4 regions of the Vallitalea guaymasensis genome follow, and region 1 is predicted to be linked to each of the others. Evidence: riboswitches for the same ligand, from Rfam matches in the RefSeq annotation. Region 1 holds a riboswitch; each other region holds the start of a gene.

The links. A riboswitch is a leader RNA that binds a small molecule or an ion and turns the genes downstream of it on or off. The one in region 1 is predicted to bind cobalamin.
Region 2: it holds a riboswitch for cobalamin, as region 1 does, so the genes downstream of both, HYG85_RS16010 (ABC transporter substrate-binding protein) here and HYG85_RS17300 (ABC transporter substrate-binding protein) in region 1, are expected to answer to the same signal.
Region 3: it holds a riboswitch for cobalamin, as region 1 does, so the genes downstream of both, HYG85_RS03265 (hypothetical protein) here and HYG85_RS17300 (ABC transporter substrate-binding protein) in region 1, are expected to answer to the same signal.
Region 4: it holds a riboswitch for cobalamin, as region 1 does, so the genes downstream of both, HYG85_RS04005 (ABC transporter substrate-binding protein) here and HYG85_RS17300 (ABC transporter substrate-binding protein) in region 1, are expected to answer to the same signal.

The regions. Positions count from the first base shown of each region.
Region 1 is NZ_CP058561.1:4,042,618-4,045,839, reverse strand. It holds gene HYG85_RS17310 (cobyrinate a,c-diamide synthase) at 1-37, opposite strand, end outside; gene HYG85_RS17305 (sirohydrochlorin cobaltochelatase) at 34-810, opposite strand; cobalamin riboswitch at 955-1,101, opposite strand; cobalamin riboswitch at 1,336-1,541, shown strand; gene HYG85_RS17300 (ABC transporter substrate-binding protein) at 1,765-2,862, shown strand; gene HYG85_RS17295 (FecCD family ABC transporter permease) at 2,862-3,222, shown strand, end outside.
Region 2 is NZ_CP058561.1:3,722,328-3,725,549, reverse strand. It holds gene HYG85_RS16015 (FecCD family ABC transporter permease) at 1-173, opposite strand, end outside; gene HYG85_RS16010 (ABC transporter substrate-binding protein) at 286-1,350, opposite strand; cobalamin riboswitch at 1,504-1,676, opposite strand; gene HYG85_RS16005 (replication-associated recombination protein A) at 2,101-3,222, opposite strand, start outside.
Region 3 is NZ_CP058561.1:726,356-729,577, reverse strand. It holds gene nikA (nickel ABC transporter substrate-binding protein) at 1-748, shown strand, start outside; cobalamin riboswitch at 1,132-1,280, shown strand; gene HYG85_RS03265 (hypothetical protein) at 1,446-3,222, shown strand, end outside.
Region 4 is NZ_CP058561.1:893,522-896,743, reverse strand. It holds gene HYG85_RS04015 (C47 family peptidase) at 179-1,282, shown strand; gene HYG85_RS04010 (hypothetical protein) at 1,289-1,612, shown strand; cobalamin riboswitch at 1,697-1,840, shown strand; gene HYG85_RS04005 (ABC transporter substrate-binding protein) at 2,045-3,222, shown strand, end outside.

The sequences.
Region 1 (3,222 bases):
CTGATATAATTAATCTAGGTTTTGCCTTAGCACTCATTGGTTATTCACTGCTTCCTTCAAGTGATTAAGATAGATTTTTCTAATGGCTTCATTACCACCTAATCCTTTAGTTATTGCTCTAACCTCAATACCGTTAGCAATTAATATATTCTTCCATGAATCTTCCTCGTCACCTGCCATATCATTGTGTGCATGATCTCCTGCAACAACCAAGAACGGCATTAGAACAGCTTTACTGTATTTACCCTTTTTCAACCTTTTTATAACTGGTTCTATACCATCTTCTATAGTCCCCATAAATACTGGTAAATCCTCATTTTCAAGAAGATATTGCATATAGTAATAACTGGTATTAGCATAATGCTCTGTACCATGACCCAGTAATACAACCGCTTCATTAGGTTCTACCTTAGGAATATAAGTCTTTAATGCTTCTATAACCGCTCTATAATCATTTTTATGATATAATAATGGTTGTGAAAGTGAAATATGTACATTCTTGTTATGATTCATCCTACTTACTATAGTTCTTATCTTATCATATTCAAAACCTGGTATTATATGGGTTGGTTGAACAATTATATGTTCAAATTCTTCAATTAATTTTTTCAAAGCTTCATCTGGTGTATCAATATGAATACCTTCTTTTTTCAACTTTCTAATTATCATATTGGATGTAAATGCACGTACCACCTTATAATCAGTAAAAGTATTTTCTATCAACTTTTCTATAGGTTCTATCTGCTCTTTTCTTGCATTTTCATAACTACTTCCAAAACTCGCAACCAATATCGCTTTTTTCTTCTCCACAACAACTTCCTCCTTTTAATTCAACTTAAATATAATAAAAAACTCTTACCTACAACGAGATAAGAGCATGATATACAATATTTATTAATAATATAATAAATAGTTACACCCTCTGTCCCTCGCAAAGTTTTTACGTAAAATAACGTAAGTGTATAAGATTAAATAGGTACTCTGACTTCAATAACTTCCATAATATAACAGAAATCATTTACACAGTGGCGTGACCGTTCAGGATTCCAACCTGATTCCCTTTGAAGATATCCAAAATATCCTCAAACATACATCGCTATCTAATCATTATTCAATTTAATCTAATAATAAATCATCTGTAGCTTCATGTCAATAAAACATCATTAATGTATCATTCTATTTTAGAAGAAAATAACATATACTATTTTGCAAATACCACGTCCGAACAAAATAATTTTTCTGACTTACCTGCACAACATAATTTTATTTTTATAATGCATTACAACTCTAAATCACATTGACATTACTACAAAACTATGATACTATTTCTTTAAAATTTAATAGTTATTTAAGGGTGCTTTATAATGTTGTTCAAACAAAGTCCAACATTAAAAGATAATAGGGAATGAGGTGTGAATCCTCTACAGCCCCCGCTACTGTAAGTAGGGATGAAATCTTAGATATATCACTGGGAAACTGGGAAGATTAAGAGAGTAAATTGAGCTACGAGTCAGGAAACCTGCCTTTAAAATCCATGTAACTAACTTCGGTGGGAAGATACGATTACATTAATTGATTAATAAATTTATCTTATTATAAATTATTTAATTCGTTAATATAACTTACAACTGATAGTTGTAAGTTTTTTTATTTTTTACTATCTCTACAAACCGTTAGCTATTCTTATTTTCATGGAAGATAAACCTTCAAAACTATTGAATTAATACAAGCTACTATTAAAAGATTTTCTAGGAGGACTTAATAATGAAAAATATGAAACGTGTTGCTATTTTATTGATTTTTATATTGACCGTTACTTCATTCAGTGGATGTTCAAAACAGGATTCATCAAAAACTACTGTTACTCCAGACAGCACTGAAAAAACAACTGATGAAAATAAGGATACAGAAAAAGATTCAGAAACAACAAAAGATAATTCAGGAAAAGACTCTGTCAATAAAAATTCAGAAGAATTACCAGAATTCATAATCAAAGATACTGACACAACTATTACATATTTAAACCCAATGGGTAATGAACAAACAATCACTAAAAATCCAAAAAAAGTTGTTGTACTTATGAATTCTATTCTTGATATCTGGTATCTAGCAGGTGGAGAAGCCATTGCTAGAGTAAGCGGTTCAACTAATGTTCCAGAAGCCGCTAAAGATATTGAACAAGTTGGTAAAGTAAACGCACCTAGTGTTGAAAAAGTATTATCTCTAGAACCTGACCTAGTTATACTAAGTTCTACTAGAAGTCAACACGTAGAAATGGAAGATATATTAAAAAGCAATAATATAGAATGTGCATATGTCGATGTTAGTAATAATCCTTACGAAAGATTTAATGATGCACTAAGATTATTTACAAAAATCACTGGTAGAGATGATATTTACGATTCAGAAGTAAAAGCTCTCAAGGAAAATGTAAATAAAATCTGTGAAAAAGCTAAAAAAGAAGAGCAACCTGATGTATTTATTTTATTCGGTTCTACAAAATATGTAAAAGCAGAACTTTCAACAGGTCTAGTAGGAAACATGCTAGAGATGCTTGGAGCTAACAATATAATTACTGACTCACCAGTTGAAAATAGTTCAAAAGTAGATTTTAGTTTGGAAAAAATCCTTGAAAAAGACCCTGATGTAATATTAGTTGTTACTATGGGGGATCTTGAAAAAGTTAAAACTCGTATAAATGATGACTTAGAATCAAATGAAGCATGGGCTACACTTACAGCAGTAAAAGAAGGTAATGTACACTATCTTCCATCAGATTTATTCCATTACAAGCCTAATGCAAGATATCCTGAAGCATTTGAATATTTAGCTAAAATATTATATCCTCAGGTATTTAAATAATGAACGATTTAAAAAACAGACATTCTTATAAGATTACCGTACTAATAATTTTGCTAATTATTACTTTCATATCATTTCTTTTCAGTATTAGTTTAGGTGCTTTTAAGATATCAGTTCCAGAAATATTAAAAGCTATATTTATTGATGAAACAGGTGTCAATAGAAATATCATATGGAAAGTAAGAGTTCCAAGGTCACTTGTAGCTGGAACTGTTGGTATATGTTTGTCTTTGGCTGGAGGCATTTTGCAGGGGGTAATGAGAAACCCCCTAGCCTCACCTAATACTATTGGTGTATCCTCTGGGGCAGGATTGGGCGCAGTCTTTATTCTAGTAGTCTTTCCTGACTATGATTTCCTTG
Region 2 (3,222 bases), 320 kb from region 1:
TCCTTAATACCATCAAGGGAAATCAAATCATTTATTAATGGAATTTTACTTAATAATATTTTGCTGCTGTCAACAAAATCTATTCTGACAGAACCAAATCCACATGCAATAATAATTACTGCTATAAGTACTAATAAACTTATTATAATATTACTTTTTCTAAATATCTTCATAGTCTTAACCTGCTTTACTTTAGTATGTCATTTCTATTTATAACACAGTAAGTCTATGCTTATATTTAACATAGACTTACTTAAAGTATACTATAATTCTAATCTATTTACATTATTTAATAGCATCTGGATGAATTATCTTAACTAAATTAGTCAATCCATCAACTATTCTAGGTCCTTGTCTAAAGAATAGATTTTCATCAATTTCGTATAATTTTCCTTCTTTGACAGCAGTTAAATCCTTATATCCTTCTAATGATTCTAACGTAGTTTTAGAATCATACTTATCTGAACATATGACAATCTCAGGGTCTTTATCAACTATCTGCTCAATACTATATGCCCAACCTGTAGCATCTTTCGCTATATTGTCAGCTCCAGCCAAAGCCATGGCTTCACTTAAGAAGGTATCTCCAGTAGCTGTAAAATCTCCACCTTCTCCATATCCTACTACAAAATATGTTGTTGGTTTTTCTTTTCCTTCTATTGCTTTTTGGATTTCTCCTACTTTATCTTTCATACTAGTTACTAATTCATTTGCTTCTTGTTTTTTATTAATAACTTCACCAAGTGTACTTATATAACCGTATATTCCTTCAAAGCTTTCATTCCAAGAAAGTGATAAAACAGTGATACCTTGTTCTTGTAACTTAGCTACAGCATCATCTTTTACATGAGCAGATGTAACTACAATATCAGGATTAAGGTCTACTATTTTCTCAATATTAAATTCTTGTAAACCACCAATTGATTCTATATTCGCTACTTCACTTGGATAGTCACAAAAATCTGTTCTACCAATTATTTTGTCTCCTGCTCCTAGAGCAAATATTGTTTCTGTAAATTCTGGTGAAATTGAAACTACAGTTTTTGGTTCTTTTTCAATTGTTATTTCCTTACCATACTTATCTGTTATTGTTAATGGATATATATCTGATTCGCTACTAGTATCTTTTTCCTCTTCATTACTAGTGGTTTCATCTTTCTTATCATTAGTATCCTTATCTTCATTAGTATCTTTGTCTTCATCAGTCTTTGATGTATCATCTTTTTCTACTTGATTCTCTTGATTGTATGTATCATCCTTTGGTGTCTTCTTGCCGCCACAAGCAGCTAAACTAAAAACGAGTACTGAAATTAACATAGTTGTCAGTAACAGCTTTAATAATTTTTTCATCCTTTAAACCTCCATAATATCTTCTTTAATAAGAAAAGTGATTGACACTCGGTATACTCATGTAGCATTTTCCATTTATAAGCAACAAAAAACTGTGCTAAGGCACAGTCAGATTACAAATAAATATGTGAATCTACACTCTCCCACCGAAAGCTTAAAACTTATAAAAAGGCAGGTCTCCTGGCTTATGGCTTAACTTACTCTCTAGTCTTCTCAGTTTCCCAATGACATTTTAGATTTCATACCATTTACAGTAGCGGGGGCTGCAGTGGCATTTAACCACTTTCCCTTTTAACTCAACGAGTACCTTTTCATCTATTAAATTTTAGTATCTTATGTTATATATAAATATATCCAAAGATAGTTTTATTATATACTTTAATATAAATATGTCAAGATAAAACTAGTTATTTAAGTTTTCCATTTTTTATCTAGATTAGATTATATTGCAAGTAAGTCAGAAATAGTGTTTTGTTCTGACTTGGTTATTGCAAAATAGTATATGTATATGTTACGCCAGCTACTTGCTCGTCCTGAGCTCAACGAATAATAATGGACATCGAGTCCATTATTATTCCTGACAGTCCAGTAGGGCTGTCAGATTAAAGCTGGGTTCGGCGTCCTGCCTCACAACTCCACATATACATATACTATTTTGCTTCCTAGCATCTACAATATAATCACAAAACACTTTTTTTCTAATTAACATAACTAACGGCTATAAATGTTTTTTTTAAAAATGTACTAAAACTATTTAACCTTCCCCTTTATATTGTTGAAATGCTCTACAATTTTCTTTTCATACCCTTGTTCGGTAGGGTTATAATATATCTCATCAACAAGTTCATCTGGTAAATATTGTTGTTCTACGTAGTGATTTTCATAGTCATGGGCATATTTATATCCTGTTCCGTGACCTAGTTTTTTTGCACCACTATAATGGCTGTCTTTGAGATAAGATGGTATTGTGGTAATCTGAATTCTTTTCACATCTTCCAATGCTTTATCAATAGCTACGTAGGCAGCATTGCTTTTTGGGGCGCATGCAACATAAGTAGCTGCCTGGGATAATATTATCCTACCTTCAGGCATACCTATGAAATTAACTGCATCAGCGGCAGCCATTGCAACTTGTATCGCCATAGGATCAGCATTTCCTACATCCTCGGCAGCACATATAACGATTCTTCGCGCTATGAATTTGGGATCTTCTCCTGCATAAATCATTCTAGCAAGATAATAGACTGCTGCATTTGGATCTGAACCTCTCATACTTTTTATGAAAGCTGATATGGTATCATAATGATTATCTCCGTTTTTATCATAATTGATAACTCTTTTTTGTATACATTCAGATGCTACATCTATATCTATGTTGATTATTCCATCTTCATCTGGTTCAGTGGTAAGAACCCCTAGTTCAATGGCATTAAGAGCGGCTCTTGCATCTCCATTGGCTCTATCGGACAAGAACTCTATGGCTTCTTCATTGATCTTGGCATTAAAAGTGCCTAATCCTTTTTCTTTATCCTCAATGGCTCTCATTATGAGCTTTCGAATATCTTTGTTTTCCAAAGGCTTTAGTTCAAAGACTCTAGACCTGGATACTAGCGCACTGTTTACCTCAAAATAAGGATTCTCTGTAGTAGCACCGATAAGTGTTACGGTACCATCTTCAACATATGGCAGAAGGGCGTCCTGCTGTGCTTTATTGAATCTATGAATCTCATCAATGAACAGGATAGTGCTTCCCAGCGTCATACCAAGTCTGTTCTTAGCTTCATTTACTACTTTTTCAATGTCTTTCTTTCCAGATATAGTTGCGTTCAATTGAACGAATTCAGCTTTTGTGGTGTTTGCTATAACTTTTGC
Region 3 (3,222 bases), 2.3 Mb from region 1:
TATCTTAATGAATACAGCTAATGAAGTATTAAAAGATATGGATGTAAGAAAAGCCATATTATGTGGAGTTAATAAAAAAGTTATTATAGGAACAGTTCTATTAGATATAGAAAACAAAGCGGATACAATATTAAATCCATCATTAACTTACTGTGATGTAGAAGTGGAACCTTACGAATATAATAAAGAAGAAGCTTGTAAGATCTTAGATGAAGCAGGATGGACATTACCAGAAGGTAAAACAATCAGAGAGAAAGATGGTAATAAGCTTTCATTAAATCTTATGTATGTAACAGGTAGAGGTGCAGAAGAAAGTATTGCTCAAGTTTTTGCTTCTCAAATGAAAGAGATAGGTATTGATGTAAAATTAGATGGTGTTGAGTTAATGGTTTGGGGTTCAAGAGGATTTGAAGGTGATTTTGATCTTTCTTTCAATGCAACTTATGCAGCTCCATATGATCCACATACATATATCGGTGGTATGATGAGTTATAGTCTAGACAATCCTGCACAGCAAGGGTTAGATAATAAAAAGGATTTAGATGAAAAAATATTAAAGCTATTCTCTATAAATGATGAAAAAGAAATTAAGAATTGTTATGATAGTATTTTAAAACAATTACATGAAAGTGCAATGTACATACCAATATCATATCAAAAGCAAATAGCATTATATAATAAAGACGTTATATCAACTGTAGAATTTCCTAGTATACCTGGTCAATTGGATATGATGTTAATAAAGTAATGTTAGGTGATAAGTAGAAAATATGAATGTATATAATTCGTACAATGTAATATAAAATAAGGTCATTGGAAATCTAAGTTTTCAATGACCTTATTTTAAGTTATAAACATAATATGGTTTATAAAAATATACTAGAATAGTATATAAATTAATATTTATCTGTTATTTTTTAATAGTTAAAATATATTATAATAACTATTTACATTAATCAAACAAAATGTTACAATGTAGCTGTCGAGAAAGAGAAAATATTATTTTGCTTTTTCTTGGACCTAATAGTATATGTATCAAGTGTACTACTGTAGGTATTTACAAAAAAATTTAATAAAGGCAGTTTGAGAGGAAGGTCACAATAATTAGTTGTGAGTGAATATTAAATATTCTTCGGTGAAAATCCGACACTGTCTCAGCAACCGTAATGTCAACGAAAGGACAATATACCACTGAGAATTCCATTTTAGTTGTGGAATAATCGGGAAGGTGTCTTAGTAGGAAAACCACACTGTAAGTGGCAAATGGCTAAGTCGGGATATTCTCACTCTGTTTGTTAAAATGTAATGCAAATCCCTGAGGTTGGAAGGCATAAATAGGTGGAATCTTTATGTTCTAAACCAAGTATGTCAGGGCGCTCTTAGGAGTGTCCTTTTTAGTGCACGGAACATATGACTAAGTAAACAAAATTCGAGGAGGAAAGAAAATGATTTTATCAAGAAGCAAAAGAAAAAGTTGTGCAATCTTACTTGCAGTGGCAATGATTCTTACAATGATGCCTCTTACTGCAAAAGCAGCAGCACCTACAAATGTAGAAGTTTATTTATCAGGTGCAACAAATCCAAATCCTACAGTAAATACACAAGACGGAGACACAGTAGAAAGTATATATACTCGTATTACAGGTCAAAGCTATCCATGGACAGTATTATATGAGATTAATGGAAAAATGGGAGCTGTAGCACCTGGCAGTTGTATTGTTCCAGACAATGCATATATACAGTATTACACTATTAACAACTATCAGACAGATGTACTAGCTACAATTAGTGATTATAGTTTAATAATTGCAGATGGTAAAATTAAGGTTCTAAATGGTAAAGAATATACTTGGAAAGGACTAGAAAAAAGTATTAACATGTGTGTACCATTTGTTAGAAATGCAAATGTAACAGTTAATCCTAAGAATTTAAGTACTCCATTAACAACACCAGTAAAGCTATCAGATTATGCTGGTATTGAAATGAAAAGTACTGGCGGTATTAGTACATATATGCCTATAGAAGTTGTAGCTGATTATGATGCTTATACAACAGAGCTAAATGAAGGATTAGAAAAAGTCATAGCTATAGCTGATTCCTTTGGTATCAATACAAGTAGCGCAGTAAATGCACTAAATGGTTCAGATAATGCTGTGAAAGCTACTGAAAAAGTAGCTCTGGGAGAAACTATCATTAATGCTTCTATCAATAATGATATTCTTCTTAGTAAAGTAACTTTTAATGAAAGTGTAGCAGTATCTGCTCCTTTTGATCCTTATGTACCAAGCTATACTTTGATATCAACTACAGGTAGTGATATTGTTCCAGCTACTTTCATTATAGAACCTGTTGCTATGGCAAGTGATGCAACAGTAACTTATAGTACTACTGATTCCAATATTTCATTTGCAGGTAATGTAATTTCTGCAAGTACAGCAGGAAATCACAGTTTCTCGATTAAAGTTGCAAAAAATGGTGCAGAGAGAATATACGATTTTGCCTTCACTTGTGATGCTCCTATCGTTGCAGGAGATCCATCTGTTTACGCATTTTTACCTGCTCCTGGTCAGTTTACTAATGAAGGTGTGACTGTTGGTGGATGGGGAGACATCTATCTTTCAGGTACAGATGGTATTAAATTAATGGCAGATAATGTTTCATCTACAGGTGTATCACTAGGATATTTTGGTGGATATACAGTATTTGATATGAAAAATATTGATAACGACCCTAATAATAAATATGGTGTGGATTTTATAGTATATGGTAATGCTTTCTGGAATAACTCTGAACCAGGTTGTATTCAAGTAGCACAAGCTGATAGTCAGGGAAATCCTGATACTTGGTATGATATTGCAGGTTCATTATATTATGAAAATACTACTAAAAAGAACTTTAGTTTAACTTATGAAAATCCTAATCCTAATGATAATACAAAATATACAGAAGCAGGAAATAATCTTGGGAAATTAGATTCTATTAATTATACTGGTAGTGCAACTGGAACAATCACAAAAAATACTTTCCATAATCACAGCTGGTTCCCACTTAATTGTAACTACTTTACAGGAAGAAACGGTAACCCTGCTTTAGACAAGACAAACAAATTGTCATTTGCAGACTATAATGATTCACATAACAAGTTGACATTAACAGGTACAATGCTTGGCAGTATTACATCTACTAACACAACTACTGGTTTTGGTTTCGGTTATTGTGATG
Region 4 (3,222 bases), 2.5 Mb from region 1:
ATTGTATAATGTATTAATGAAAGGGGTGATAGAAGATAAATGTAAAATGACATTTCTAGATACATTCAAGTTACAAGAATCAACATAAATTATGTTCACATATATATTAAGTTGAAATGTAACCGGCAACAAGTAGGTTATATTATAAAGTAATAATTAGAATAGGGAGGAAGAATGAATGAAAAAAATTTTAAGTCTATTATTAGCAGCATGTCTAGTTATATCTACTACAATAGTTAGTAATGCAAGTGATTTGGGTGTATATCTTTTAACTAAGGAGTGCCCTCAGAATATACATAATTATGTTAATAATAATATTAACAATTTCCTAAACTCTAAATCCAATGAAGGTGAAATTAGTTTAGAAGATATTACAATAGGACAGGTATTCAGTATAGAAAAAGAAAATGTATCCGATCTTGATGTGTTTTATTTTCCTGTATTTCAAAAAGGACATCTTAAATATACATTTAGAGTGTATGAAGTAGATGGAAATATTACAGGTATATTATCTCCTTATTTAGTAAAGGAACTTTTAAGTGTTAGTGGTAAAACAACAACAAATAGTCCTGCAAGATTAGCTATGAATAATGGAAATGTAGTAACAGTAATTAACGATAAGATTACTACAATTAAAAAGGACCCTCTAGGTAGAAGGGTTAACAATTACTCAATAAATAATGAAAACTATAGTAATATTACAGTAAACATAAATGAAAAAAATGATAAAAATATTATTAAAGGTTTACATACTTCAAAAAGACAATTATTCTCTTTGGATAGTGTATCTTCTAATAATCTATCTCTTGATTTAGCTGAGACTCAAGGGCAACAATCATGGTGTTCAGCTTTTGCTGGAGCTGCAATAATTAGATACAAGACTCATACTAATGTATTCGCAAAAGATATAATGAAATATTATCATCCAAATAGTGAAAAATTAGAAGACGAGTATATCACTAACTATCAACTTATCAGATATGCACAGAGGAAAGGTCTTTACCCAAGAAGGAGATCATATACATTATCACTTAGTTCAGTTGTATCACAAATAGACAACTCTCAGCCAATGTATATAGGATGCCAAGGAAGAGGAGATTACGAAGGAGCTAGACATGCATTAGTGCTTAGAGGTTATGATAAAACTAACAACACTTATTCAATATGGAATCCTTGGTATAAATACTATGAAACAATGCCAATGGATACAAAAGTATATACAGTAGATCCTTCAGCAAGTTTTAAGTGGGATACTACAATATATGATTGGAGCAAATTATAGATCCTAATGAATAATAAAGTAAAAGGTAAAAGTAAAATTGTTAAAAAACCATATGTAATGTATGACAGCAACCTATATGGTATATCTACAGAATTGCCAAAATCATATCCATATAATAATATGCTGGAATCAATAACATATGTAGGAACAATTAGTGAAACAATTAATAGTTGTGAAATGCCAACACAAAATTTTCAAGCAAATAAAGATGGATATAAGAATGCAAAAGTTTATGTAGATGAAGATGAGAGTAGAATCTATCTAAGATTCAACGAAGGTCTTGAAAATGATGAATTGGTAAGATTTGATAAAGATAATAAAGCAATATAGAATAGATAATTTATTAATAACTATTGTGTTCTTTGATTTTTGAAGGTATAATGTTAGTGACATACAAAGTAAGAAAATTAAAATTGAATATAAATATATTAAGGTGCCTTAGCAATAAGGAGAATAGGAAAGTCAGTTAAAGTCTGACACGGACCCACCACTGTAAGTAGTAATGATGTTATGTTTTATACTACGAGTCAGGAGACCTGCCTTAATATTGTTAGATTAGTCGAAAGGGGATAAAATTCGTACTTATCATTTTAGTTGCTTTTATAAATGGGTTAAAGGCTCTTAACGTTTGTTAAGGGCTTTTTTTATTAAAAGAATTAAATTGTTTTATATCCTCTTTCACCAAATTGTTTTAATGTGGAGTCTCTATATTAGGATAAGGAGTCCCATATAAAATATAAAAATAAGGAAGAGGAGAAAACAATGAAAAAAAGAGCAGTATTAGTAACTTTTTTGGTTCTCATTATGATGATTACAGGATGTAAGAATAATCAAGACATAAAGGCGGACCAAAATCTACAAGAAGAACAAAAATCAGGATCAGCAAATGTAGATAATGGTGCAGAAGATAACACAGATTCAGTGAAGCCGGTGAATGAAGAAGTGTTAATTGACCAATCCAAAGAGATTGTACTAGCAGGAACAAGGAATATTGCACCTGGAGAAAAAGATGCCTATTACTGTAGTTCTGCATTGATGGTATGGGAACCACTTATTACAAAAGGTTCAGATTATGGTCCTAAGCCAAAACTTGCAGCAAGTTATTCTGCAAACGAAGATTATACTGTATGGACATTCAAGTTAAGAGAAGATGTCAAGTTCCATGATGGAGAAGTGTTTAATGCAGATGCTGTCATTGCTAATTTTGATAGAATGAAACTAGGGAAAAAGTCTTCAAGTTTTTATGGGATGGATATTAACAGAACATATCCAGGGCTGCTTGAAGTGAATAAAAAAGATGATTATACAATAGAATTAGTCTTTGAAAATCCTTTGCCAACATTGGATTATTCAATGACTGATTTTGGTAGTGCTATGTTCAGCCCTAATAATTTTGATGAGGAAGGTAATTTCAATGGTTTTCCTATGGGAACTGGACCTTTCAAATTAACTGAAAATGTTCTTGATGAGTATTGTGTAATCGAGAAAAACAATGATTATTATGGTGAAAAAGCATTAGCTGAAAGAATTAAAATAAAAGTTATCCCATCACCTGATACACGATTTGCTGCATTAAAAGCAGAAGAGGTAATGGGTGTTATCGATCTTGGGGCTATTCAGCCTGTGATGGCTATGGAATTAATAAAAGACAATCGATTTGGCATATCACACACACCAAGTACAATTACCCATTACATACTTTTGAATGGTAACAAAGAGCCTTTTAATGATCTAAGGTTAAGACAGGCAGTCAGTTTATTAATTGATAGACAATTGATTATTGATAGTTTTTATGCAGGTTTAGGTGAACCTACAGTAAATGTACTTAATGCATGTACTCCTTTCTATAAAGAATTTGATATTGAACATGATGTTGAAAAGGCAAAAAAATTGGCAAAAGAAGTCCTTGGTGATGAAAGAGTGAAGGTTTCTTTCGTTTT